Regions from separate parts of the Sporolactobacillus sp. PKPK-6 genome, predicted to be linked through region 1. Evidence: riboswitches for the same ligand, from Rfam matches in the RefSeq annotation. Region 1 holds a riboswitch; each other region holds the start of a gene.
The links. A riboswitch is a leader RNA that binds a small molecule or an ion and turns the genes downstream of it on or off. The one in region 1 is predicted to bind S-adenosylmethionine.

Region 1 (4,220 bases):
GGAACTGATGTTTATTTCGACATTAAGAAGGTGGGTTAATGAAAGCAATTATTGTTGAGGATGAACAATTAGCGCGTGATGAACTTGAATTTTTAATCAAAACATACAGTTCGATTGAAATTACAGACAGCTTTGAAGATGGTCTTGATGTATTGAGATTTTTACAAGAAAACGAGACCGATGCGATTTTTTTAGATATCAATATTCCGTCTCTTGACGGTATGCTTTTGGCGAGCAACATCAGCAAATTCAAACGGAAGCCGTATATTATCTTCACTACGGCCTATAAAGAGCACGCGGCAAAGGCGTTTGAACTAGAGGCTTTCGATTATATTTTAAAACCCTATGATGAAAAGCGGATCGCGCCAATGCTTGCTAAACTAGAGGCTGCCTTTCAGCGTGATCATGGATTGACAGGTGAGACGGCTGATCACCGCGAGCAAGCAGCAGCTGAGGACGAAACGATCCGTTCGCGGCGAATCAATCTGCGTCATGATGAAAAAATTATTGTCAAAGATGTTGATGACATCTATTATGCCGAAGCAAGTGAAAAGGTGACGCTGGTGTATACCAATGATCAGCAGTATACGATGCCAATGAGCCTGTCCGAATTTCAGGCGATGCTGCCTCAGAAGTTGTTCTTTCGCTGTCACAGGTCTTATTCAGTCAATCTTTCCAAAATACGTGAAATTGTTCCGTGGTTTAATCAGACCTATATCGTACGTTTGAATGATCTTAAAGCTGAAATTCCGGTCAGCAGAAGCAAAGTGAAGGAGTTTCGGCAGCGGATGCATTTGGATACGTAATTTTTTTGCGCCTAGACTTTGTTGAACCTTTTGCCGTAAAAGAAGTTACTGAGTCTGTAATTCAAGATAACGATAAACTGAAAAAAACACAGGAAAACGTGTTAAAGAATTCTGTGATAAACAAACCGCTCAGTCGGAATAGGACTGAGCGGTTTGTGATTTAATAAAGACATGTTTGTAAATAAGTCGGTTTTGATAATGGTGTTAATCGACGTTGTTCCAGATCTTTTTTGCGGTAGTGACGACGAGATCTATTTTTGCCCATTGCTGTGCTTCCGTGAGCTTATTTCCTTCTTCGGTCGATGCGAAGCCGCATTGTGTGGACAAACAGAGATTTTTTAATGGAACATACGCTGTTGCTTCTTCAATTCGTTTCTGAAGGCCGTCAACAGATTCCAGTTCGGGAAATTTAGAGGTTACAAGACCAAGGACGACTTTTTTACTGGAGCCTTCTTTGAAAATCTCTCCGAGCGGAGCAAAGTCGCCGGAACGCTCGTTGTCGTATTCGAGAAAATAACCGTCGAGATTAAGTTGAGCAAGGTATTTTGCAACCGGTCCATAACCGCCGGAGAACAGGAATGTAGACTGGAAATTTCCGCGGCAAATATGGGTCGTCACGGTCAGATCTTCAGGAAGTCCCGCTAAAGCCTTGTTAATTACGGTTACACTGTCTTCGGCAATTTGTTCATATTTTGCCTTCTCCTCAGCATTCTTGGCATTAATAATCTGATCGATCAGAAATGCCCAGGTTGTATCGTCAAGTTGAAGATAACGACAGCCAAGATCATAGAATCGCTGAATCGTTTGATGATAAGCAAGACCCAAATCTGTCAAGAATTCTTCATGTGAGTCGTAAAAATGAACGGCTTCGTCACTGCGATGGTCACGGAAATAGAGAGTCGGGCTGGGGATCGTTTGCTTGACTAGAATGCCTTCCGGTACGATGCTCTGCATAAATTTAAATGCTTCAAAAAAAGGATGTTCCGGATTATAGGAAACCTTGCCAACGAAGCGCACGTTTGTATCGCGTGTTTTTGCCCCTTTGAATTTATAACTTGCATTTTGGGCATAGCTTTCGACACCGTTTAATGCGGCGAGAAAGTCGAGATGCCACCAGCTGCGGCGGAATTCACCATCTGTGACGGCCTTCAATCCCAATTGGATTTGCTTCTCAACGATTTTTTTTATCTCTTCGTTTTCTACTTGAGTTAATGCTGCCTTGTCAATTTCTCCTGAGTCAAATTTCTCCCGAGCGATTTTCAATTCGGCCGGACGTAAAAAGCTTCCTACTTGATCAAATCTGAATGGTGCTTGTTTTGCAGTGGTTACGGTCACTTCTGTTTCCTCCTCAATATCATTTCCTGGTTTAATGGTTCTTTCACAACTGCCTAATTGGTGGTAACGGTCTGTCCGGAGAGATTCCATTGACTCAGCGTTTTTTATACAAAAAAGCCTTCTTCAGGGAGAAGAAGGCTGCGCGTTCAAGTCTCTTCTTATCCCTCCGGCACATCTTGCCAGCTGGGATTAGCACCTTGTCGTGAAACGACGGTTGCTGAAGTGTCATCGGGCCAGTCCCTCAACTTCTCTAGATAAGAAATTATCGTTAAATTATTCGATTGATTTGTAGTTTACGACAAAACGAGATAAAATTCAAGGGCTTTTAATAAGTCTAAGCTCAATGAATATCCTGGTCGTGTAAATTTGTATATCGGAGCAAGTAGCAGGCCAGCTGAAGTTTTAGCACATTTGTATGGTCGGAGAATGAGAGTGATAAAAGCTCTTCTATTTTTTTTAGTCTCTGATACATAGTATTAATATGAATATGAAGCTTTTTTGAAGCAGCAGATACAGATAAATTCGATTCCATATAAACGATTAATGTTTCTTCTAATTGATGATCCTGATGATTATTTGTCTTTAAAGGTCCGAATACTTCATCAATAAATGTGTCGATTTCTTCAATTGGCTGATACATAAATAGACGGTTAACCCCAATATCTCTGTACGCCATCGTTCCCGTTTGATTTGTTGATACTAAGTAGGCAAGTGATTTTTCAGCCTCGTGATAACTTTTCTCAATTTTTTCGATGGTAGCGTAGCATGTACCTATTCCAATACGTAATGACAGCAGATGATCTTGATGCCAGTAATTCAATAGCAATTGTATCTTTTTTATCAAAAACGTCTGATCTTTCTGGCTTTTTAGTGTGAACAATACAATGATCTTTGCGTTATATCCATAGATCACAGCAATTCGATCCTGAAAACTTAATTTGATCTCTGATATGAGTTTATATATTTGCACATTAATGACCTGAACATCGGTATTTAACTGAATAATCATTGCCTGAAAGTTTGCGTGGCGACTTATTCCTAATTCGCTCGCTTTTTCATGCAGAAGAGTATTCCTTTTGCAGTTTAAGAAAGAGAAAAAGAGATCATGCGTTTTTTTATAATAAAAATCGACGACCGCTTGTTTTCTTATCATTTCCAATGCAATGATTGAGCTGCTTTGTTCTACAGATACCCTGCAGTAATCTAGAAATGCCGTTTCGTCGACTTTAACCATGATGATGCCTAAACAGGAATGATTGGCTATAATTGGCTGAATATAATACGAGACCGTTTGATCGAACAAAAATTGAAATTGAGGCTTTCTTAAATGGCTGAATGTCTTGATCATTTGGTCGGTTTGGTCCCAACTATCTTTTCTTAGCCGACAAAAATAATTTGTATGATCGCTAAAATCGATAATCATAATTGGCAGATTAATGAGTTCACTCAATTTATCTGCAATATTTTGAATTCCTTTGCTTTCCAATGAAAGTTCCATAAATGTTTTATGAATTTTTGATTGTGTGACAAGTAACTGGTTTTGTTTTTGTAAATTACTGTAGAGCTGTTGGTTAGCAAGGACAATCGAAACTTGATCAGAAAATCCTTCGAGTAATTTCTTGTCATAATCGGTGAGCATTGGATGGTGTCCACTTTGATAAATGATTAAAACGCCTATCGTTTCTTTTGCAACGGAAATAGGAACGGTTATTACCGATTTCATATTCTTGAAATTATAGGATTTAAATAATTCCTGCATATTTTGGTCAGTCATTGTTACAGAGGCATGTTCAATATTTGCATAACCAGTGTAGATTCGTGATCGACGATCAAGAAATGTACTGCCAACAATTCCTTCGCCAGGCTTCATTTTCATTTTAAGTAAATTTTCATTCGGTCCGCCTGTCCATGCTTTTGCTTTCAGCCGCTTTTCTTTCGCATCAAACATCCATAATATGCCAACATTAGCAACCGGAATAACTGAAAGCGCATTTTCTAGAATCTTGGTCAGGAGTTTACTTTGATTTTTCAAGTCGGAAATATCTTGAACACTTTTTAGAATGATATCTAGTGTATAGT
Region 2 (4,220 bases), on a different contig from region 1:
CCAAATAATCGCTGATCGTTTGATAAGCGACAATGAATGAAATGATCTCCTTCATTTGTCCCTCAGCAAGAAGGCTGTAAATGGATCCGCCTTCACAGTGAAATGTTTTCGCTTCAATACTTGCGAGTGCCTGTCTGCGCAATTCTGCATCGGGAATTTCTTCAGCTCGCTTCTTCCATTTTGCAAGATCGCGATGTACTTCGGGAAGCACTTTTCTATATATTTGTGCCATTAATTTAATCGGTCTGGACGGTACAGTCATCGTTTTGCCTCCCTGTAGAGACGCTCTTCTACTTGATTTCGTTCGGGCAATCTCCTTACTTACCATCTATTATAGCAAACGATCATTCTGCTTATGCGATCTTGTCTATAAAAAAAACGCTTTTCACAGCCGGTAGGCGTAAAAAACGTTTTTTGGGTATACATGCTCAATGAGTCTGGAAATCTGAAAGAATCTGCTTTTTCAGCAAATCTGCTTTGTCCGTCTTCTCCCAAGGAAGTTCGACATCTGTACGTCCAAAATGTCCGTACGCCGCCGTCTGGCGATAAATCGGCCTGCGCAAGTCAAGCATTTTAATGATGCCGGCCGGGCGGAGATCAAAGTTACGGCGAATCAGCTGAACGAGCTGTTCTTCAGTTGCCTGCCCTGTACCGAACGTATCAACCGAAATAGATACCGGCTCTGCAACACCGATGGCATAGGCAAACTGCACTTCGCACTTTTCTGCGAGACCTGCCGCGACAATATTCTTCGCCACATATCTTGCCGCGTAAGAAGCGGAGCGGTCGACCTTCGTCGCGTCTTTTCCTGAGAAAGCGCCGCCTCCATGCCGTGCGTATCCGCCGTACGTGTCAACAATAATTTTTCGTCCGGTCAAGCCGGCATCCCCTTGAGGCCCGCCGATGACAAAGCGTCCGGTCGGATTGATAAAGAATTTCGTCTTCTCGTCAATCAATTTCTCCGGAACAGTCGGATCAATGACAAACTCATGAATGTCCTTCTTGATTTGCGCTTCAGTCGCTTCTGGATCATGCTGTGCCGAAATCACAATCGTATCGATACGCTCCGGATGGCCCTCTTCATCGTATTCAACCGTGACCTGGGTCTTTCCATCCGGGCGAAGATAGCCGATCGTTTTGTCTTTCCGGACATCAGCCAGTCTCTTCGCTAATTTATGAGCAAGTGATACGGGAAGAGGCATCAGTTCCGGTGTTTCATTGACAGCAAATCCAAACATCAGTCCTTGATCCCCGGCACCAATCGCTTCAATTTCATCTTCCGACATCGTTCCCTCACGCGCTTCAAGCGCTTTATCGACGCCTTGAGCAATATCAGCCGACTGTTCCTCGATTGAAGTCATGACCGCACAGTTCGATGCGTCAAAACCATATTTCGCGTTGTCATAGCCGATCTCTTTAATCGTCTGACGAACGACTTTCGGAATATCCACGTAGGTGGAAGTGGATATTTCACCAGTCACAAGGACAAGTCCGGTATTAACGACTGTTTCGCATGCGACCCTGGCGTTAGGATCCCCCTTCAGCAGTTCATCAAGAATCGCGTCTGAAATCTGGTCACAAATTTTATCCGGATGACCCTCAGTTACCGATTCGGAAGTGAATAATCTTCTTGAATACTTCTTCGTCATTTTCCTTCACCCTGCCTTTCAAACATTATATACAAAATGGTGTCAACGGTACCCGATCCCTCTGCTTTTGTTTTCAAGGCATGAAAAAAGCCCGCTCCAATTATGGATAGGCCGATTCTTATCGCGCGCCTCTTATTATCAGGGGAAAGAGATCATTCTCTCTTTTCTCTGCAGGTTAGCACCGTACCGTTATTCGGCCGGTTGCCGGGCTTCATCGGGCCTGTCCCTCTGCCTACTCGGAATAAGAGCAGCCGTGTATAATCCCCATCTTAACGCAGGGAATTAAAATTGTCAATGAAAGTTCCTTTGTTTTCAAGCGTGTAAATCAATTCATTTAAAGATACTCAAAACGAAACAAAACCATATGGAGATTTCGAATTATTATCTCTTCATGATTGCGGAATATCTGAATCATCATTACAATATTAGTAGGTAACAATATTTACAATGTGTTATACAATAAAGAATGAGTGATCAATTTCACAAAGAAAGGGATGTTCTCATGAATCGTACTTTTTTGGAAACCCCAATCTCTGAATTGCTCAGTACCGGAACTCCATTCATTAATTTATCTGTTCCTGAACTCATTGAACATGCATTGAGAAAAAATGAAGGCATTTTAGTAAATAACGGAGCACTAGCCGTAACGACCGGGAAATATACGGGACGGTCTCCAAAAGACAGATTTATTGTCAAAGATGATGTTACACGTGACACGGTTGACTGGGATAGAAGTCAGCACATAAATGAAAACGCTTTTTTAAATCTTTACGAAAAGCTTGCTACCTATTTAAGTAAACAGCAAGAGAAATATGTGTTTCGAGGTTTTGCCGGGGCTGACCCAAATTACCGTCTGGCGATTCAAGTTATTAATGAGTATGCTTGGCAAAATCTCTTCTGCCGCCAATTGTTTATTGAACCCTCTGATTTGGAGCTTGGACATCATCAAGCAGAATTCACTGTTTTATCTGCACCCGGTTTTAAAGCAAATCCATTGACTGATGGTACGCGTTCCGAAGCATTTATTATTATTTCCATGAAATACCGTATTGTATTAATCGGGGGCACCGAATATGGCGGAGAAATCAAGAAATCCGTATTTACTGTAATGAATTATTTATTGCCGCAAAAAGGAGTGATGCCGATGCATTGCTCTGCAAATCAAGACGAAAACGGCAACACAACTCTTTTTTTCGGTTTGTCCGGCACCGGAAAGACAACGCTCTCCAATGTGCCTGACCGACAGTTGATTGGGGACGATGAACACGGCTGGTCAAGTAACGGTGTGTTTAACTTTGAAGGAGGATGCTATGCAAAAACGATTCGGCTGACTCAAGAGAATGAACCGCAAATTTATGACAGCATCCAATTCGGTACAGTACTTGAAAACGTCGTCATTTCTCAGGATCAGCGCAAACCCGATTATTTCAGTACCGCACTTACGGAAAACACGCGTGCTGCCTATTCACTGCAAAAGGTTGCAAATGCAGTTCTTCCAAGCGTCGGAGGGCATCCAAACGCGATTATTTTTCTGACAGCCGATGCATCCGGCGTTCTCCCGCCAATTAGTATACTGTCACCGGATCAGGCAATGTATCAGTTCCTCTCAGGTTACACGAGTAAATTGGCCGGCACCGAGCGCGGAATTGTAACTCCTGAACCAACTTTTTCCACATGCTTCGGGGCCCCGTTTATGCCGCTTCCGGCAGTCACCTATGCTGAACTTTTGGGAAAATTTATAAAACAAAACAATGTAAGCGCTTATCTGATTAACACCGGATGGACTGGGGGACCCTACGAGCTCGGTAAACGAATGAAGCTCAGTTATACAAGGCAAATGGTTTATGCAGCTTTAAATGAACGTCTTGACAAGAAAAATATAGTCACGGATCCGATTTTCGGATTGCATATTCCGCAAACATGTCCTGGTGTACCTGATCAGGTGCTTATGCCATGGAAAACATGGACTAATCCAGCTGCGTATGAGCATGCTGCAATACAGCTGGCTCAAAAATTCCAAACGAACTTCCAGCAATTCCGTCAAGCACCTGAGAACATCCGCAACGCTGGGCCTAATGTCCACTAAAAACAGCTGGCTCCCTCCAATTTTGGAGGGAGCCTTTTTTAGTGCCAAAGTCTTAAATGTGTACTTCGGACACGAGCGTCCATTGCTTCTGCCTGATTGCCTTCATCGACAGCTCAAGCACTTGGTCTTTCATCAAAAAACTATACTGTCTCCGATTCTTAATTGAGTGAGGCAGATTGCTGATCAGTCTCGGTCCGTCTGTCTCTAAATAATCCTTTTTCAGGGTTATTTGATCAATTTCCGCAAAGTAGATATTCTTAACTATTGGTTCGTCTCGCCCATCTACTTGGTATTGTCCAATAAAATAGAGATTCGCTACATGCGCGCCGGTTTCTTCAAAGATCTCTCTTTTCGCCGCTTCCTCCGGGCGTTCTCCAGACTCTACTTTGCCTCCGGGAAATTCAAGTCCCCTCCTTGAATGCATGGTAAGCAGCCATTGACAGTGAAATTTACAAATAACCCAAACATGTCTTGGATCGGCCGAA
Region 3 (4,220 bases), on a different contig from region 1:
ATAAAGCTAAAGAAATTCTTGCCAGAGAATGTCAAACGGAGCTTGGCTTCCGTTTTGTCTTCAAAAATTTTGATCAGGCGTTTATCCTGAATGCTTTGAACCGGGTGGAAACGTTGGTGAACGAAAGCGGAAGTGAAGGCCAGGCAACCGGTGAATTCGACTACAAGGCAGATGAATCGAAAGTATGAGCAGATTTGCAAATGATGGTAAGACCTTTCAATCCATATTCGAAGAGCTGCACCAGAACCCGGAGCTGTCGTTGCATGAATATGAGACAACAAAAAGAATTAAAAACTGGCTGCAGGGTCAATCAGTTACGTTGCGAGAGACCAGCCTGCCGACCGGCGTCTTTGCCGAAATTTCAGGTGATCTGAACGGTCCTGCTGTTGGGCTTCGCGCGGATATTGATGCCTTGCCGATTCATGAACAAACTGACTTACCCTATCAATCACAAAATGAAGGTGTGATGCACGCCTGCGGTCATGATTTTCATACGACCGCTTTGCTCTGGGCCGCTGCTTTACTGAAACAAAATCAGTTGGATCTTCCCGGCACCGTTCGTTTGATTTTTCAACCTGCAGAAGAAACCGGACACGGTGGACTCAAGGTGGTCAAAGACGGTCAGCTCAAAGGACTGGATGCGGTCGTTGGTATTCACAACAAACCAGATTTGCCGGTGGGAACCATTGGAATCAAGGCAGGACCTTTAATGGCGGCTTGCGACAAATTTAAAATTACGTTTAATGGAATCGGCGGTCATGCGGCGATTCCCGAGCGGACCCGAGATCCGATTGTAGCGGCTTCATCGTTCGTTCAAACAGCGCAAACGATCGTCAGCCGAAACATTTCGCCAAAGCATGAAGCGGTCGTGAGCATTACCAGTATTCACGGCGGTGACGTGTGGAATGTGCTGCCTGGAAAGGTCGAACTGCTCGGAACAGTACGCACTTTTTACGATCAGGATCGTGATTTGATCATTGATCGCTTTGCCGCAATCGCCGACGGACTTCAACAGGCGTTCAACGTACAGATTGCTGTGGAATGGGGCCAAGGGACGCCATCCGTATTTAATGAAGAAAAAATAGCTCGAATTATTCGAGAAGCAAATGAAAATGAAGTGCGGGTGGTGACACCTGAAGTTTCGGTGGCCGGGGATGATTTTTCCTGCTTCCAACGCGAGGTACCCGGTGTATTCGCATTTGTAGGATCGAACGGACCCGAAGATTGGCATCATCCTGCGTTTCGGGTTGACCCTAAAGGGATCCGCGTTGCCGCAGAATTCTATTATCGCTCTGCGGTTGCCGTTTTGAAAGCATTAAAGCATGCAAACGTATGATAGAGTCATCGTATTTATGATCAGAATTCATTAGCGGATCTTTTAAATAGTGAGTACAGGAATAAATAATCGACCATACTATACCTAATATAAATTATTGAAAAATGCTTATCCAGAGAGGCGGAGGGAATGGCCCTGCGAAACCTCAGCAACCGGCTGATTGCGGTACGGTGCTAATTCCTAAAGCAGAATCATTGCTTGGAGATAAGTTGAGAGCAGCATAAAGAAAAGCCTGATTTCTCTTCTTATCACTGTGGGAAGAGAACAATTGGGCTTTTTATCTTTTTATAGGGAGATGCGGCACGATGAGCAGTGCACTGAGAAAGATGGTGGAAGACAGACGCGAACAATTAATTGAACAGCTGATTGCACATAGAGTTTATAAGAAAGACGGAAGGCATCTATTTGAATTATCTTTGTCAGAACTGGAACATGAATACAAGCAGGTACAGGCAAGCAGTTCATCGATGCATAATCGAGATTTGGCGTAAGCGCCGCTTTTTAGTGACAGAGCTTGGTGTTGCGGAGGCGATCGTACAGAAATTTGCACTGTATCATACGAAAGCAGCAGCTGTACTTGATAATAGCCAGATCAAAGGCAAGTTCAAGGAGTTTATTTCCGAGAGCAACAGCGGCAATATATTCAGAGTCTATAAGAATGTTAATAAAAGAACATTGGGTTTTGAATAATTATCATTGAGAATGGGGAATTGTTGAAATATACTGGAATCGGACATATACCACTGATAAGGACAAAGAGGAACGAGGGGGCACAATCAAAAAATGAATGGTGAACTGCTTCAGGTATGCAGAATTGTTGCAAGTGCAAAAAAAGCGCTAAAAGAGAACAAGAAAATCATATTTGAATCGTTCAAATATGAGGATTCCATTACTTTTCAGCTTATTGAAAAGAAGTCATGGTTTGGGAAAAAGCCTTTTAAAGCTAGTAATGTAGCAGAATGGTTTGATGAATGTTGTAAACGCGGGTTAGAAGATATAAAATGCTTAACGCCGATGCAGGTAGAAGACAGAAATCTGCTTGGATTTTCAAACTCAAGACAAAACATTTTTGTCTGCTTTTATAAAAGTGGTCATGTAACTTACAATACAGTGCATTGGGACTTCCAGAAAGAAAGGCACGCCTGGACAATCACCTATACAGAACACCGCTGGGATAATCCACCTCAAGAGAAGCCGGAATTTTACGATAATACAGCAGACTTGGTAAACGTTTTAAATGAAATTGAGAAATTCGCGCACTTCATTGAATGTGACCATTTTGCAAATTTATTTCATGAGGCTGCCCTTGCTGCAGAAGGGGAATCTACGAAAGAAATGAAACTGCTCATTGATATGCCGAAGAAGAATTTGAATCTTTTTAAAGCAGCAAGTACCGCTGATGTTTTTGGTGCTATGGGCTCATGGAATGATTCTCCGCCATACATGGCTCATGAAAAAAATGTAGACGAACAATATGAACATTTATCTGCGGAATTATTTAGACAGTTATGTTTAGCGACTCTCTATGCGGTGAATGAATGGTAATATTCTTCATGATCATCTGACACCTTTTTTAATCCTCTTATGAATTCCATTTATTTGTGCTTTGTAACTTTACCAATCGAATCGCTTAATTAAACTGAGTTAGCAAATGATAAGTGTGCATCGCCCAAACAGCTTTTTACAGTTTCTGATGTAGCATATTTCTGAGTGCTTTTCCATATTTCCCGTGCAGGGCCAGAATATATAGAACAACACCCAATGGAAGCAGTGCGGCATATTGTATGAAATGAAGCAGTAAGCCTGCCGAAAGCGCCGCGCTCTGCTGAATGCCTAGTCCGGCAAGACCGATAATGACTCCGTATTCGAAAAGACCCACGGAACCGGGTGAGGCAGGTATAAACCCAATAAGGTTTGTTGTGGCAAAAACGGCCAGCGACATACGCAAAGATGCGCCCCAGCCGAAGCCGAACGCAATTAGTCCCATCCAAATGGAAAGGAGGAGAAGTATATACGAGAAAAGCACCCAAAGCATCATGTTCAGCATTCCGATTGTTAGATAGCCATGAACATAGTTTCGAAATCGCGGAACAAAAGAAACAACAGTCAGCAGCAACGCGATGAGGGTAATACATGAAAAGAAAGAAATCCATAAGATTGTAACAATCATGGGCTCTTTAAATCCGGAAAAGGGTACGGCGAAAAGGGAGATGACGATAATTGCTATCGAGTCGGCGATCGCCGGTATCATCACCAATTCCGTCCGACGAAATGCGCTGTAGTTGTCCGGGAAAAAAGCAAAACGTAATCCGTCACCAATATGAAGGGGCAGAATCATATTTGCCGCATGACCGATACCAACGATTTGCAGAGCTCTCAGACGGTTAATATTCGGATCAATGCCCAATGTGTATCCAAGACTCCGAACATAGTTTGAATAGATATTAATGGCAACTGAACAAAAAACTAAGAACCAATTTATTTTCGCATTGAATACAGTGCTTAGATCCAGACTGCCGAATGTTTTGAATGAATAATAGACGACTAAAACAGTTATGATTATTCCTATTAGTAATTTGAATTTTGTTTTTGTTGCCATTCAACTGCTCCTGCTGCACGTTTTTTGAATTTTAGTCGGTCAAAGAATGTTCAAGTGATTGACTGATTTTCAGAGCGTTGGGTTCCTTTGCTGTTTGTATGAGCAATTCAGTGATCTTGCGCGCCGATTCAGGCTTTTTGAACTCATACTGGTTCTGAGCGATCTGCAGGAGCTGTTCCCCGTCATTTTCCAACAATGCTGAAATCATAGTCGGCAATTGGCGCAAGTCTTTGCAATAGAGTCCCAATCTGTGTTTAAGGACAAAATGAGGATTCTTTGCCTCCT

Region 2: linked by a shared signal. The riboswitch ahead of metK (methionine adenosyltransferase) and the one ahead of AC1MBV_RS03970 (vitamin B12 independent methionine synthase) in region 1 are both predicted to bind S-adenosylmethionine.
Region 3: linked by a shared signal. The riboswitch ahead of AC1MBV_RS15225 (Fur-regulated basic protein FbpA) and the one ahead of AC1MBV_RS03970 (vitamin B12 independent methionine synthase) in region 1 are both predicted to bind S-adenosylmethionine.

Annotation. Positions count from the first base shown of each region.
Region 1 covers NZ_JBWXPA010000001.1:825,591-829,810, reverse strand. Annotated here, with positions in the region: gene AC1MBV_RS03980 (LytS/YhcK type 5TM receptor domain-containing protein) at 1-39, shown strand, start outside; gene AC1MBV_RS03975 (LytR/AlgR family response regulator transcription factor) at 39-806, shown strand; gene AC1MBV_RS03970 (vitamin B12 independent methionine synthase) at 1,011-2,141, opposite strand; SAM riboswitch class I at 2,297-2,402, opposite strand; gene AC1MBV_RS03965 (helix-turn-helix domain-containing protein) at 2,482-4,220, opposite strand, start outside.
Region 2 covers NZ_JBWXPA010000002.1:463,452-467,671, forward strand. Annotated here, with positions in the region: gene AC1MBV_RS13130 (tetraprenyl-beta-curcumene synthase family protein) at 1-262, opposite strand, end outside; gene metK (methionine adenosyltransferase) at 429-1,649, opposite strand; SAM riboswitch class I at 1,779-1,897, opposite strand; gene pckA (phosphoenolpyruvate carboxykinase (ATP)) at 2,152-3,735, shown strand; gene ytkD (RNA deprotection pyrophosphohydrolase) at 3,788-4,220, opposite strand, start outside.
Region 3 covers NZ_JBWXPA010000002.1:898,181-902,400, reverse strand. Annotated here, with positions in the region: gene AC1MBV_RS15235 (iron-containing alcohol dehydrogenase family protein) at 1-188, shown strand, start outside; gene AC1MBV_RS15230 (amidohydrolase) at 185-1,336, shown strand; SAM riboswitch class I at 1,442-1,547, shown strand; gene AC1MBV_RS15225 (Fur-regulated basic protein FbpA) at 1,642-1,827, shown strand; gene AC1MBV_RS15220 (DUF4180 domain-containing protein) at 1,769-2,026, shown strand; gene AC1MBV_RS15215 (hypothetical protein) at 2,120-2,881, shown strand; gene AC1MBV_RS15210 (lysylphosphatidylglycerol synthase domain-containing protein) at 3,018-3,935, opposite strand; gene AC1MBV_RS15205 (MGDG synthase family glycosyltransferase) at 3,967-4,220, opposite strand, start outside.